4 regions of the Proteus appendicitidis genome follow, and region 1 is predicted to be linked to each of the others. Evidence: predicted binding sites of a transcription regulator. Region 1 holds the regulator's gene; each other region holds the start of a gene.
What was found. Region 1 encodes PurR, which represses purine synthesis genes. Its sites were predicted from a motif close to CANGCAAACGTTTGCNTG; they were not measured.

Region 1 (3,217 bases):
GTACATATCAATAGCTAAGTAACCTAGCATACTCAAACCCGCTAGGTACACCATAAAGCTCATAGGTGTTTTTGATTGTGTGGACGTTTTAGAATTCATTTTATTTTCTATGCTATGTGATGTAGAACATTTTATATATTGTAACTAAGACTTATTTTACTTGTGAAACGGGAATATTTGGTTAATGCTGTGAAAAATTTTCAAAGGAATAAACTCTATGTGGTCAGAATACTCTTTAGAAGTTGTTGATGCAGTTGCAAGAACAGGAAGTTTTAGCTCCGCTGCTCAAGAATTGCACAGAGTGCCATCCGCCGTTAGTTACACAGTTCGGCAATTAGAGGAATGGCTTGCCGTTCCTTTGTTTGAGCGCCGTCACCGTGATGTAGAATTAACCGATGCAGGTAAAATTTTCATCAAAGAAGCACGATCTGTTATCAAAAAAATGAATGACACTCGGCATCTTTGTCAACAAGTTTCTAATGGGTGGCGCGGTCAATTTAGTATAGCAGTTGATGGCATTGTTAAACCTGAAAGAACACAACAACTTATTCTCGATTTCTACCGCCATTTTCCTGATATTGAGCTGTATGTCTACCCTGAAGTGTTTAATGGCGTATGGGACTCTTTAGTTAATGGTCGTGTTGATTTAGCAATTGGTGCAACAAGAGCCTCACCAATTGGTGAACGTTATAGTTTTAGAGATATGGGATTTATGCCTTGGCGCTGCGTTTGCCATGTTGATCACCCTTTAGCGAAAGCACAACATCCATTAACGGATGATGAGATGCGCCCTTATCCTAGTTTATGTTTAGAAGATACCTCACGCAGTTTACCAAAGCGTGACACTTGGGCGCTCAATAATCAGCGTAGAATGGTTGTCCCGACATGGGATATGGGGCTTGAATGCTTGTTAGCGGGATTATGCGTAGGAATGGTGCCTTGGCACCGCGCTGAGCCTTTAATTGAACAAGGTAAGCTGGTTACTTTACAACTAGCACAACCATTGCCAGACAGCCCATGCTGCCTGACGTGGGTAGATAAAAGTGAATCACCCGCTTTGACATGGTTGCTAGATTATCTTGGAGATAGCCAAACCTTAAATGAGGAATGGCTTCGCTAGAAATCAGATAGCTGAATAAATCTGAATTAACGACGGTAGTCAATAAAAGGACCGTCAGCAACTGAACGGCGCTCAACTAATCGTGGATGAACTTCGATTGTTTGGGCGTCTTCGCGTTTATTGACGATGCGATCAAGCAACATTGATAATGCCATTTGACCTAAACGTTCTTTTGGCTGGTGGACGGTCGTTAGTGCGGGTGTAAAATAACGTGCATTACGAATATTGTCGTAACCCACAATAGAAATATCGAAAGGAACGCGCAGACCAAGTTCATCCGCAGCACAAATTGCGCCCATCGCCATCACATCACCACCACAAAAAACAGCAGTAGGGCGATGTTTTTGATTTAGCATTTGGTACATGGCTTTATAACCCGACTCTGGCTCAAAGTCGCCTTGTACAATCCACTCATCTTTTACTGTGATTTTTGCTTCTTCCATGGCTTTTAAGAAACCTTGTAAGCGACCACCACCAGTATTACGTTCTAATGGACCAGGAATAATACCAATATCACGATGACCACGCTCAATAAGGTAACGACCTGCAATATAACCACCATGGAAAGCATTATCGATAATGGTATCTGTAAAGTCACCACGCGCTTTGCCCCAATCCATGACAACCATTGGAATATTACGATAGCCCTCTAAAAGTGTAAGAAGGTGATCGGGATATTCAGAACACATGACTAACAATCCATCAACACGTTTTTGTGCCAGCATCGCTAAATAGGCTTTTTGTTTATCAAGGTTATTATGTGAATTACATAAAATCAGTGTGTAGCCTTTGCTATAACAACTATTTTCAACCGCTTCAATCACTTCAGCAAAGTAAGGAGCCTCACTGGACGTGGCTAACAGGCCAATAGATTTGGTGTGATTGACTTTTAAACTACGCGCAACGGCACTAGGCGAATAATTTAATTCTTTTATAGCGGCCCAAACTGCTGCCCGTGTGTTCTCAGCAACAAAACGTGTTTTGTTGATCACATGAGAAACAGTCGTGGTTGATACGCCTGCGCGTTTTGCCACGTCTTTTATTGTTGCCATGGTGTGGAAAACTCCTGACCTTCATTGGTCTCTTTTATCTAATTTTATGGTTTAACTGCCAGTATAGTCATACATAGGGCAAACACTGGCAATAATTTAGCGATTAGCTGTGAATTTTGTATGATCTAGCTCAAAAGTGAAAGTATTAATCAATGTTATAAATTGTGCACTGGTCGCTATTTTAGCAAATATTGATATGTAATAATAATTAACCATGACAATGTTATGGTTAAAAATGTGTATTATAATCATTTTGAGGGAGAAATAGATGGATACGGATCTGAAATTTGGTTTGAGTACAGCAGTAGCAGCGCTTGTTATGATCGTTTTATTTTCGACTATGTTGTTCTAATCACCGCTTTATAAAATATCCGATCAATTTAAATAATAGATTATCGAATATCTGAATATAACAAAGGGCTGAAGGCCCTTTGTTATTTTGTCACCAAAAATGAATCTCAATCACTCACCTTTGATTATCACGCTCTATTAAGCAAGGTTAGCTTCAACAAATGACCAGTTAACTAATGCCCAGAACTCTTCTAAATATTTAACGCGCGCATTACGGTAGTCGATGTAGTATGCATGTTCCCATACGTCTACTGTTAACAGTGGTTTGTCTGCGCCTGAAACTGGCGTTGCAGCATTAGACGTATTAACAATTGCAACTGAACCGTCGGCTTTTTTAACTAACCAAGTCCAACCTGAACCGAAGTTTTTAGCTGCCGCATCATTAAATTGCTTTTTGAACTCTTCAAAAGAGCCAAATGCTTTGTTGATAGCATCAGCAATTTTACCTGTTGGTGCGCCGCCTGCGTTTGGTGCTAAGCAGTTCCAGTAGAAAGTGTGGTTCCATACTTGAGCAGCATTATTAAAGATACCACCATCAGTAGATTTGATGATTTCTTCTAAGGATTTGCTTTCTAAATCAGTACCTTTAACCAGATTATTTAAATTGGTTACATAGGTTTGGTGGTGTTTGCCGTAGTGATATTCTAAAGTTTCTTTAGAGATGTGTGGCTCAAGAGCATCTAACGCATAAGGT
Region 2 (3,217 bases), 1.1 Mb from region 1:
ATAAGTGTTACATTTTTTAACACATGAATTTTCCCTATTTTAGGTAAAAAATGGCATGATCAAATGTAACAATTTTTAATATTAAGAAAACATTAAGTTGGGGGTTGCTTTAATGGTTGGAGTGATTTTTGAATGGCAGAAATGAAATAAATAAGCCTCTATAAAAGAGGCTATGTTGTTTAATATGCTGTTTTAATTGCAAAAATTATTGATAAGCCATATCTTGAGTCAATGATAATGATGAACTTTCTTGCTCTTCATCGTTATCAGTCTCTTTATCTTTAGATAATATTTTATTTTTGCTCTCTTTGGCTTGAAGGTAACCGACAAGGCTAAGTTGATATCGTCGAATATTTTCAACATAGCGATAAGCCTCATGCCCTCTAGCATAGCCATAAGGCAGGTCTGCATAATATTTCTTTTGGCTAAGTAGAGGTAATCTTGATTTTACATCTAGCCAACTATCAGGATCGGCATTTTGTTGCTCAGTAAGCCTTCTGGCATCAAGCATATGACCAAATCCCATATTATATGCGGCTAATGCAAACCAAATTCTTTCGTCTTCTGGAATAGAATCCGGCAAGCGCGAAAGGAGATGCTTAAGATATTGTGCTCCCCCTCGAACACTCTCTTCGGGATCAAGCCTGTCAGTAACGCCCATACTCGATGCAGTAGGGCGAGTTAACATCATCAATCCTCTAACTCCAGTTGGTGATGTCGCATGAGGGTCCCAGTGTGATTCTTGCCATGCCATAGCAGCCAATAACCGCCAATCGAAAGTATCTGCATACTTTTCAAAAAGAGGCTGATAGTTTGGCAAAATAGAATCTATTGCCGTAATAAAAGAGATAGTATCGAAGTAATCAAATGTACCGACATGACCAAAATACTTTTCTTCAAGTCTTGCTAACACATCTTCTTGAGATAATTGATTAAAGTAATCGAGCATCGCGGCATATAAGCTATTATCTTCACCATCTGGCAGATACCACGTTAGTGGACGGCTTTCTGTGACTTCAAACCCTACGGCAACATTAGGATGAATGCGTTGTTGTACTGCAACACTGATAGAATCTGCTAACACATAGGTTATTTTGCCTTCAGATAATGCTTCTAGCAGCTGTGAGGTTGTCTGATTATCTGATTCTTCCCATTCAAGCTCAGGATATTGCGTCTCTTTTAATGTTCGCAATAAACTTGCATGAGCAGAGCCAGCAGTAACAACAAGACGCCCATCTAACGTATCAAAGCTACGTGGTCTTAATGTCCCTTTACGGTAAATAAGCTGTTGAGAAACTGAAAAGTAAGCAGGGCCACTGCGTGTCGTATCTAATCTCTCTTTATTATAAAGTAATCCGGCGGCGATAAAATCAGCTCTATTATTCTCCAGATCATCAAACATTTGGTTGATATTTGTCCGCATATTAACGACAAGTTTCACGCCTAGGTAATCAGCAAAGCGTTTCACTAATTCATAATCGAAACCTACGGGGTCCTTTTTATCGTTCATCGTTATCAATGGTGAAGGTATCGTACTAATTCTTAACTCACCACGAGATAAAATCTTATTTATCTGCGCTTTTTGCCTATCTGGCCATGTAATATTCAACGCGATAATAGCCGCTGAAAAGAGCGCTATGATAACGATAACGAAATAGTTTATCCTTATATTATTCAATAGGTTGGTTCTCGTTAACGTTGTTTATTGTTGTGTGTAAAATCGTCATTTTAACATGGATAAATTTCCAGTAATCGAGCATTTTGCTTAACATATTGGCAAGACGCAACTTGATTACACCAATTAATCATTAAAACACGCTAAGTTAAATGCCGTTATTTTGTTCACGCAAACGGTTTCGTCTGAGCGGTTATTCTATTATACTAGGCGCGTTTCCCCTGAATGATTGGTCAGGTTAGCTGCTAAAAGAGAGAACTCAATACTATGGAAATCCTGCGTGGCTCCCCCGCTTTATCCGCGTTTCGTATTAATAAATTACTCACTCTATGTCAGGAAAATGATCTTCCTGTACAAGGTATATACGCGGAATTTGTTCATTTCGCGAAAGTGGAAGGGCAGTTATCTGAAGATGATCAAATTAAATTACGCCAACTACTGCATTATGGACCTTCATTAACAGAACATGAGCCTGTTGGGGAAATGCGAGTTGTTACACCTCGTCCAGGAACAATTTCACCTTGGTCTTCTAAAGCGACAGATATTGCACATAACTGTGGTTTAGCCAAGGTTGTCCGAATTGAACGTGGTATCGCCTACTTTATTGAATGCGGTACGATGACAGACAATCAGTGGCAACAACTTTATGGTTTTATTCATGACCGAATGATGGAAACCATCTTCTTAAATTATCAAGATGTAAATGCACTTTTTGCCGAACAAACTCCAGCACCATTAAAAACGATTGATGTCCTTGCAAAAGGTAAAGATGCACTAGTAAAAGCGAATATCGAAATGGGATTAGCGCTGGCAGACGATGAAGTTGATTACTTAGTCGATGCTTTTAACCGCTTACAGCGTAATCCGACAGATGTAGAGCTTTATATGTTTGCACAAGCTAACTCTGAACACTGTCGCCACAAAATATTTAATGCGGATTGGATAATTGATGGTAAAGCTCAAGATAAATCATTATTTAAAATGATTAAAAATACGTTTGAGCAAACTCCTGATTATGTCATGTCAGCTTATAAAGATAATGCGGCAGTAATGGAAGGCTCTGTGGCGGGACGTTTTTATCCTGATACAGACAAAGGGCATTATCACTACCATCAAGAGCCTGTACATATCTTGATGAAAGTAGAAACACATAACCACCCAACAGCTATTTCACCTTGGCCGGGCGCAGCAACAGGTTCAGGCGGTGAAATTCGAGATGAAGGTGCTACTGGGCGTGGTGCAAAACCTAAAGCGGGTCTAGTTGGATTTTCGGTTTCTAACTTACGTATTCCCGGATTTGAACAGCCTTGGGAAGAAGATTTTGGTAAACCAGAGCGTATTGTTAATGCATTAGACATCATGACGGAAGGTCCATTAGGTGGTGCGGCATTTAATAATGAATTCGGTCGTCCGGCATTATTAGGTTATTTCAGAACCTATGAAGAACAAGTCAATAGCCACAATGGTGTTGAAATTCGCGGTTACCATAAACCAATTATGTTAGCTGGGGGGATCGGTAATATTCGTGAAGATCACGTACAA
Region 3 (3,217 bases), 1.4 Mb from region 1:
GATCTGAATATGGTTACTTTTCATACCAATTACGGCGATATCGTGATTAATACATTTGCAGACAAAGCACCTGCAACCGTAGAAAATTTTTTAGACTACTGTAAAGAAGGATTCTACGATAACACTATTTTCCACCGTGTCATCAATGGTTTTATGATCCAAGGTGGTGGCTTTGAACCGGGTATGAACCAAAAAGCGACCAAAGCACCTGTAAGAAACGAAGCAAACAATGGCCTAGCAAACAACCGCGGTACATTAGCAATGGCTCGTACAAACGATCCACATTCTGCTACTGCTCAATTCTTTATCAACGTTGCAGACAACGATTTCTTAAACTTCCGTGCTGAAAATGCAAATGGTTGGGGATATTGTGTCTTTGCTGAAGTTGTTGAAGGCATGGACGTTGTTGATAAAATCAAAGCGGTTTCTACTGGTCGTAGCGGTTTCCACCAAGATGTTCCTCGTGAAGATATCGTCATTAAAAGTGTAACGGTTAGCGAATAAGCCTCACTTTTTATGTGTACGCTTTTTATTGCAGACCTGCATTTAAGTGAACATGAACCGGCAATCACTGCCGGTTTTCTTCGCTTTTTAAAAGAACAAGCTATTCATGCAAAAGCACTTTATATCTTAGGCGACTTTTTTGATTTTTGGATAGGTGATGATGATCCTAATCCTTTACATCAACAAATTGCTCAAGCTCTGATGACGCTAAAAAAGGCAGGGGTGCCTTGCTATTTTATTCATGGAAATCGTGATTTTTTAATTGGCTCTCGTTTTGCAAAAGAGAGTGGTATCACCATACTTCCACAAGAAAAAGTGCTCGAAATTGAACAGCATCGTATCTTGATTTTACATGGTGACACGCTTTGTACTGACGATGAAGCTTATCAACGCTATCGTAAAAAAGTACATAATAAATTTATTCAGCGCCTATTCTCACTACTCCCTCTATTTATTCGACTGCGTATCGCTGACAAAATGCGCTCACGTAGCCAGCACGAAAATCAGTACAAATCAGATGCCATTATGGATGTTAACCCGCAAGCGGTGATAGACACTTTTAAGCATTTCAATACCGAATGGATGATCCACGGTCATACGCATCGCCCAGCAATTCACACCGTCAACATTGATGATAAAATACATTATCGAGGTGTATTAGGTGCTTGGCATACTGAAGGTTCTATGTTTAAAGTGACTGCGGAAAAAATAGAACTTATTCAATTTCCTTTCTAAGTTATTTTGCTTATTTTCTTCAAAAAAAGCCCATTTTTTCTTTACGCAAACGTTTTCCTGTGCGTGTTAGCGTGATACTATCATGCTCAGTTTATTAGGCTATATCCGTTTATGCTTACAGGAGCAGTTAAGTAATGTCTTCTCAAGTTGGTCTAAATACCTCTTCCGCTCGTATCGCCATTGTAATGGGTTCTAAAAGTGACTGGGCAACAATGTCTCATGCCGCTGATGTACTAGACGCACTACAACTTCCTTATCATGTTGAGATTGTCTCTGCACACCGTACCCCTGATAAGCTATTTAGCTTTGCAGAACAAGCAAAAAGTAATGGCTTTGATGTCATTATTGCAGGAGCAGGTGGTGCAGCCCATTTACCAGGAATGCTCGCAGCAAAAACACTCGTTCCTGTATTAGGTGTTCCTGTTCAAAGTGCAGCATTAAGCGGTGTTGATAGCCTTTACTCTATTGTGCAAATGCCAAAAGGTATTCCTGTGGGAACATTAGCAATTGGGAAAGCAGGTGCTGCTAATGCTGCTTTATTAGCCGCTCAAATTTTAGCATTACACTCCCCTACTATTTTTGAAGCACTAACAGCATGGCGCACAGCACAAACTAACGATGTATTAAATAACCCAGATCCAAGGGAGGCACTATGAAGCCAGTTTGTGTTCTTGGAAATGGTCAATTAGGGCGAATGCTAAGACAAGCTGGAGAGCCTTTAGGAATTGCCGTTTATCCAATAGGATTAGATGCCGAGCCAGAAGCCGTTCCCTATCAAAAAAGTATCATCACAGCAGAAATTGAGCGCTGGCCTGAAACTGCACTCACCAAAGAGTTAGAACGTCATACTAACTTTGTAAACCGTGATATTTTTCCATTGCTTGCCGATAGATTGCCTCAAAAACAGCTTCTCGATGAATTGGGCTTAGCAACAGCACCTTGGCAGCCATTAACGTCACCAACACAATGGTCTGATATCTTCGCTCAACTGGGTGATTTTATTATTGTAAAGCGCCGTGTTGGTGGTTATGACGGTCGTGGTCAATGGCGCATTCATCCCGGTGAAGAACAGCAATTACCGGCTGAAATTTATGGTGAATGTATTGTTGAGCAAGGTATTCCCTTTTCAGGTGAAGTCTCATTAGTGGGTGCCAGAGATTGTAGCGGAAACTGTGTTTTCTATCCTTTAACTCATAATCTTCACCAAGATGGCATTTTACGCATGAGTGTGGCATTACCAACCCCTGCATCAGAACTACAACAATCAGCAGAAAAAATGCTGACAGCCATCCTTAATAAGCTCAATTATGTCGGTGTAATGGCAATGGAGTGCTTTATCGTTGGTAATAAATTACTTATTAACGAATTAGCCCCTCGAGTTCATAACAGTGGGCATTGGACACAAAATGGTGCCTCAATTAGCCAGTTTGAGTTACACCTACGTGCAATTTTAGATTTACCGATGCCAAAACCTGAGGTTTGCCAACCAGCAGTAATGGTTAATTTGATTGGTACTGATGTCAATCCTCAATGGCTTTCATTGCCATTAGTTCATTTACATTGGTATGAAAAAGAAGTTCGCCCCGTTCGTAAAGTGGGTCATCTCAATCTTGTGCATCGCGATAATACCCCCTTAAAAGAGACACTCAAATCATTAAGCTCCATGCTTGATGATGCCTATCAGTACCCTATCAAATGGGCTTTAGAAAAATTAAGCTAGCAGTCCGACTCATAAAGTTAGAGAATAATAGCCTTTAAACGAACAGACCTCAGATAAAGAGGTCTGTTATTCGCTATTTTCTCCTGATTATTCAGGTTACTGCACCCATTTGCTGGAGTCAGGATGCAAGTCACGCAACAGATTTTTGGACCCGTTTATCAGTGGAGTATGCTGATATTATTGGGTTTTGTGTATTTTTTAGCTACCGCAACCACATTTACTTCTTTAGGTGTTGTTCTTCCTAGCATGATAAGCGAG
Region 4 (3,217 bases), 2.0 Mb from region 1:
TGGTCAGCCCCGCTGCTTTAAAGGCATCAACAACACCAATAACAAGTGGGGCTTCAGGGCCAACAATCGTTAAATCAATATTATTTTCTAGCGCAAAGGCAACTAATGCAGGAATATCCGTTGCACTGATTGCAACATTTTGTACGCCTTGCTCTAACGCTGTTCCAGCATTACCCGGTGCAACAAAGACTTGTGTAGTAAGCGGTGATTGAACCGCTTTCCAAGCTAAAGCATGTTCACGACCGCCATTACCAATAATCAAAATCTTCATATCAATACCCTATTAATGACGGAAGTGGCGCATATTGGTGAATATCATTGCGATGTTATGTTCATTTGCAGCTGCAATCACTTCATCATCACGAATTGAGCCACCAGGTTGAATAACACAAGTCACACCAGCAAGTGCGGCTGCATCAATACCATCTCGAAATGGGAAGAATGCATCTGATGCCATTGCACAGCCTGCAACTTCTAAACCTTCATCAGCGGCTTTAATACCCGCAATTTTGGCAGAATACACACGGCTCATTTGTCCTGCGCCAATACCGACGGTCATATCGTTTTTAGCGTAAACAATAGCATTTGATTTTACAAATTTTGCGACTTTCCAGCAAAACAGTGCATCTTTAAGTTCACGTTCACTTGGTTGACGCTGAGTAACCACTCTTAAGTTTTCTTCTTTTACCATACCCAAGTCACGATCTTGAACTAACAGCCCACCATTAACACGTTTGAAATCTAACGCTGGTTTAGCTTCTTGCCATTGACCGCAAGCTAATACACGAACATTTGGTTTTGTTTCTAAAATTGCTAGTGCATCTTCATTAATAGAAGGAGCGATGATCACTTCGACAAATTGACGTTCAATGATTGCACTTGCTGTTTTTGCATCTAATGGACGATTAAATGCGATAATGCCACCAAATGCAGAAGTTGGATCGGTTTTAAATGCGTTGTCATATGCTTGTGTGAGAGTGTTCGCAATTGCAACGCCACACGGGTTTGCATGTTTCACAATAACACAAGCAGGCTCGGAGAATGATTTCACACATTCTAACGCTGCATCAGTATCTGCAATGTTATTATAAGAAAGCGCTTTGCCTTGTAATTGGTTTGCAGTGGCAATAGACGCTTCTTCTATATTCTCTTCTATATAGAAAGCGGCTTGCTGATGAGCATTCTCACCATAACGCATATCTTGTTTCTTTATATAGTTCAGATTTAAGGTACGAGGGAAAGTGCCTGATGGTTGTGAAGTATCACCATAATAAGGTGCAACCTTTTGACCAAAGTAGTTAGCAATCATTCCGTCGTAAGCCGCTGTATGTTCAAAAGCTTTAATCGCCAAATCAAAGCGTGTATCTAAAGTAAGGCTATTCTCGTGATTATCCATTTCTTCAATCACTCTTTCATAGTCATTACTATTTACTACAATCGTCACATCCTTATGATTCTTCGCGGCAGAGCGAACCATGGTTGGTCCACCAATATCGATATTCTCCACAGCATCTGCTAATGAGCAATCTGGGCGAGCGACTGTTTTAGCGAAAGGATAAAGATTTACGACGACCATATCGATAGGACGAATTTCATGTTCTTCCATAATTGCATCGTCTTGCCCACGACGACCTAAAATTCCACCATGTACTTTAGGGTGCAGCGTTTTCACTCTGCCATCCATCATTTCTGGGAAACCTGTGTAATCGGAGACTTCAATAACCGGTAAGCCAGCTTCTGCTAATAGACGTGCGGTTCCGCCTGTCGATAAGAGTTCTACTTCTCTTTCAACAAGTGCTTTAGCAAATTCTAAAATACCTGCTTTATCAGACACACTTAAAAGTGCACGGCGGATAGGACGAAGATGTTGCATGAGTTTTATCCCTTGGGTTTGGTATAACGGTAGTAATGGTAGAGTTAAATCACATTAATACAGTGAAATTGTGTTTGCTTAACTAACATTTCAGAAGATGGACACAAAATCAATCTTACTTAATCGACCGTCATAATAGCGCAAACGTTTGCGTTTGACATGCTAATTTTATGTAAAAAGGCAGTCTGTGGATAAAATTGTTGATAAGTGCGTATAAGTGGGCGTTTTGCTGTGGAATTAAGCAAACGATTTTTTTTCTTAAAAAAACTATTGCCAGCCTCAGAAAACTCCCTATAATGCGTCCTCGTTGTCACGGCAAACCACGCTAAGTGAGTTAGCCGAGAGAACGAAGAAAAAAGTGAAAAGCCTTGAAAATAAACGCTTGACACTGAATGAGGAAGATGTAGAATGCACCTCCTCGCAACAACGCAGAAGACCGGAAACGGCAGCGAAAGTTGCACCGCTCTTTAACAAATTATCAGACAATCTGTGTGGGCACTCGCAGAGACGATATCTTCTAAAATATTAGATGTATCAAGTCTTGAAGAGTGAACAACAAAAGTAAATTCATTTATGAATAGCTAAGTTTTCGATTTCTTTGAGCATCAAACACTTTTAATTGAAGAGTTTGATCATGGCTCAGATTGAACGCTGGCGGCAGGCCTAACACATGCAAGTCGAGCGGTAACAGGAGAAAGCTTGCTTTCTTGCTGACGAGCGGCGGACGGGTGAGTAATGTATGGGGATCTGCCCGATAGAGGGGGATAACTACTGGAAACGGTAGCTAATACCGCATGACGTCTACGGACCAAAGCAGGGGCTCTTCGGACCTTGCGCTATCGGATGAACCCATATGGGATTAGCTAGTAGGTGAGGTAATGGCTCACCTAGGCGACGATCTCTAGCTGGTCTGAGAGGATGATCAGCCACACTGGGACTGAGACACGGCCCAGACTCCTACGGGAGGCAGCAGTGGGGAATATTGCACAATGGGCGCAAGCCTGATGCAGCCATGCCGCGTGTATGAAGAAGGCCTTAGGGTTGTAAAGTACTTTCAGCGGGGAGGAAGGTGATAAAGTTAATACCTTTGTCAATTGACGTTACCCGCAGAAGAAGCACCGGCTAACTCCGTGCCAGCAGCCGCGGTAATACGGAGGGTGCAAGCGTTAATCGGAATTACTGGGCGTAAAGCGCACGCAGGCGGTCAATTAAGTCAGATGTGAAAGCCCCGAGCTTAACTTGGGAATTGCATCTGAAACTGGTTGGCTAGAGTCTTGTAGAGGGGGGTAGAATTCCACGTGTAGCGGTGAAATGCGTAGAGATGTGGAGGAATACCGGTGGCGA

Region 2: the regulator PurR is predicted to act here: its motif matches at 1,844-1,861, upstream of purL (phosphoribosylformylglycinamidine synthase).
Region 3: the regulator PurR is predicted to act here: its motif matches at 1,282-1,299, upstream of purE (5-(carboxyamino)imidazole ribonucleotide mutase).
Region 4: the regulator PurR is predicted to act here: its motif matches at 2,011-2,028, upstream of purH (bifunctional phosphoribosylaminoimidazolecarboxamide formyltransferase/IMP cyclohydrolase).

Annotation. Positions count from the first base shown of each region.
Region 1 covers NZ_CP127389.1:1,715,429-1,718,645, forward strand. The annotation lists gene punC (purine nucleoside transporter PunC) at 1-99, opposite strand, end outside; gene punR (DNA-binding transcriptional activator PunR) at 218-1,120, shown strand; gene purR (HTH-type transcriptional repressor PurR) at 1,147-2,172, opposite strand; gene cydH (cytochrome bd-I oxidase subunit CydH) at 2,441-2,524, shown strand; gene sodB (superoxide dismutase [Fe]) at 2,662-3,217, opposite strand, start outside.
Region 2 covers NZ_CP127389.1:2,785,957-2,789,173, reverse strand. The annotation lists gene mltF (membrane-bound lytic murein transglycosylase MltF) at 206-1,678, opposite strand; gene purL (phosphoribosylformylglycinamidine synthase) at 1,943-3,217, shown strand, end outside.
Region 3 covers NZ_CP127389.1:3,133,915-3,137,131, forward strand. The annotation lists gene ppiB (peptidylprolyl isomerase B) at 10-504, shown strand; gene QQS39_RS14530 (UDP-2,3-diacylglucosamine diphosphatase) at 517-1,239, shown strand; gene purE (5-(carboxyamino)imidazole ribonucleotide mutase) at 1,374-1,895, shown strand; gene purK (5-(carboxyamino)imidazole ribonucleotide synthase) at 1,892-2,959, shown strand; gene QQS39_RS14545 (MFS transporter) at 3,083-3,217, shown strand, end outside.
Region 4 covers NZ_CP127389.1:3,721,719-3,724,935, reverse strand. The annotation lists gene purD (phosphoribosylamine--glycine ligase) at 1-271, opposite strand, end outside; gene purH (bifunctional phosphoribosylaminoimidazolecarboxamide formyltransferase/IMP cyclohydrolase) at 284-1,873, opposite strand; rRNA gene QQS39_RS16995 (16S ribosomal RNA) at 2,490-3,217, shown strand, end outside.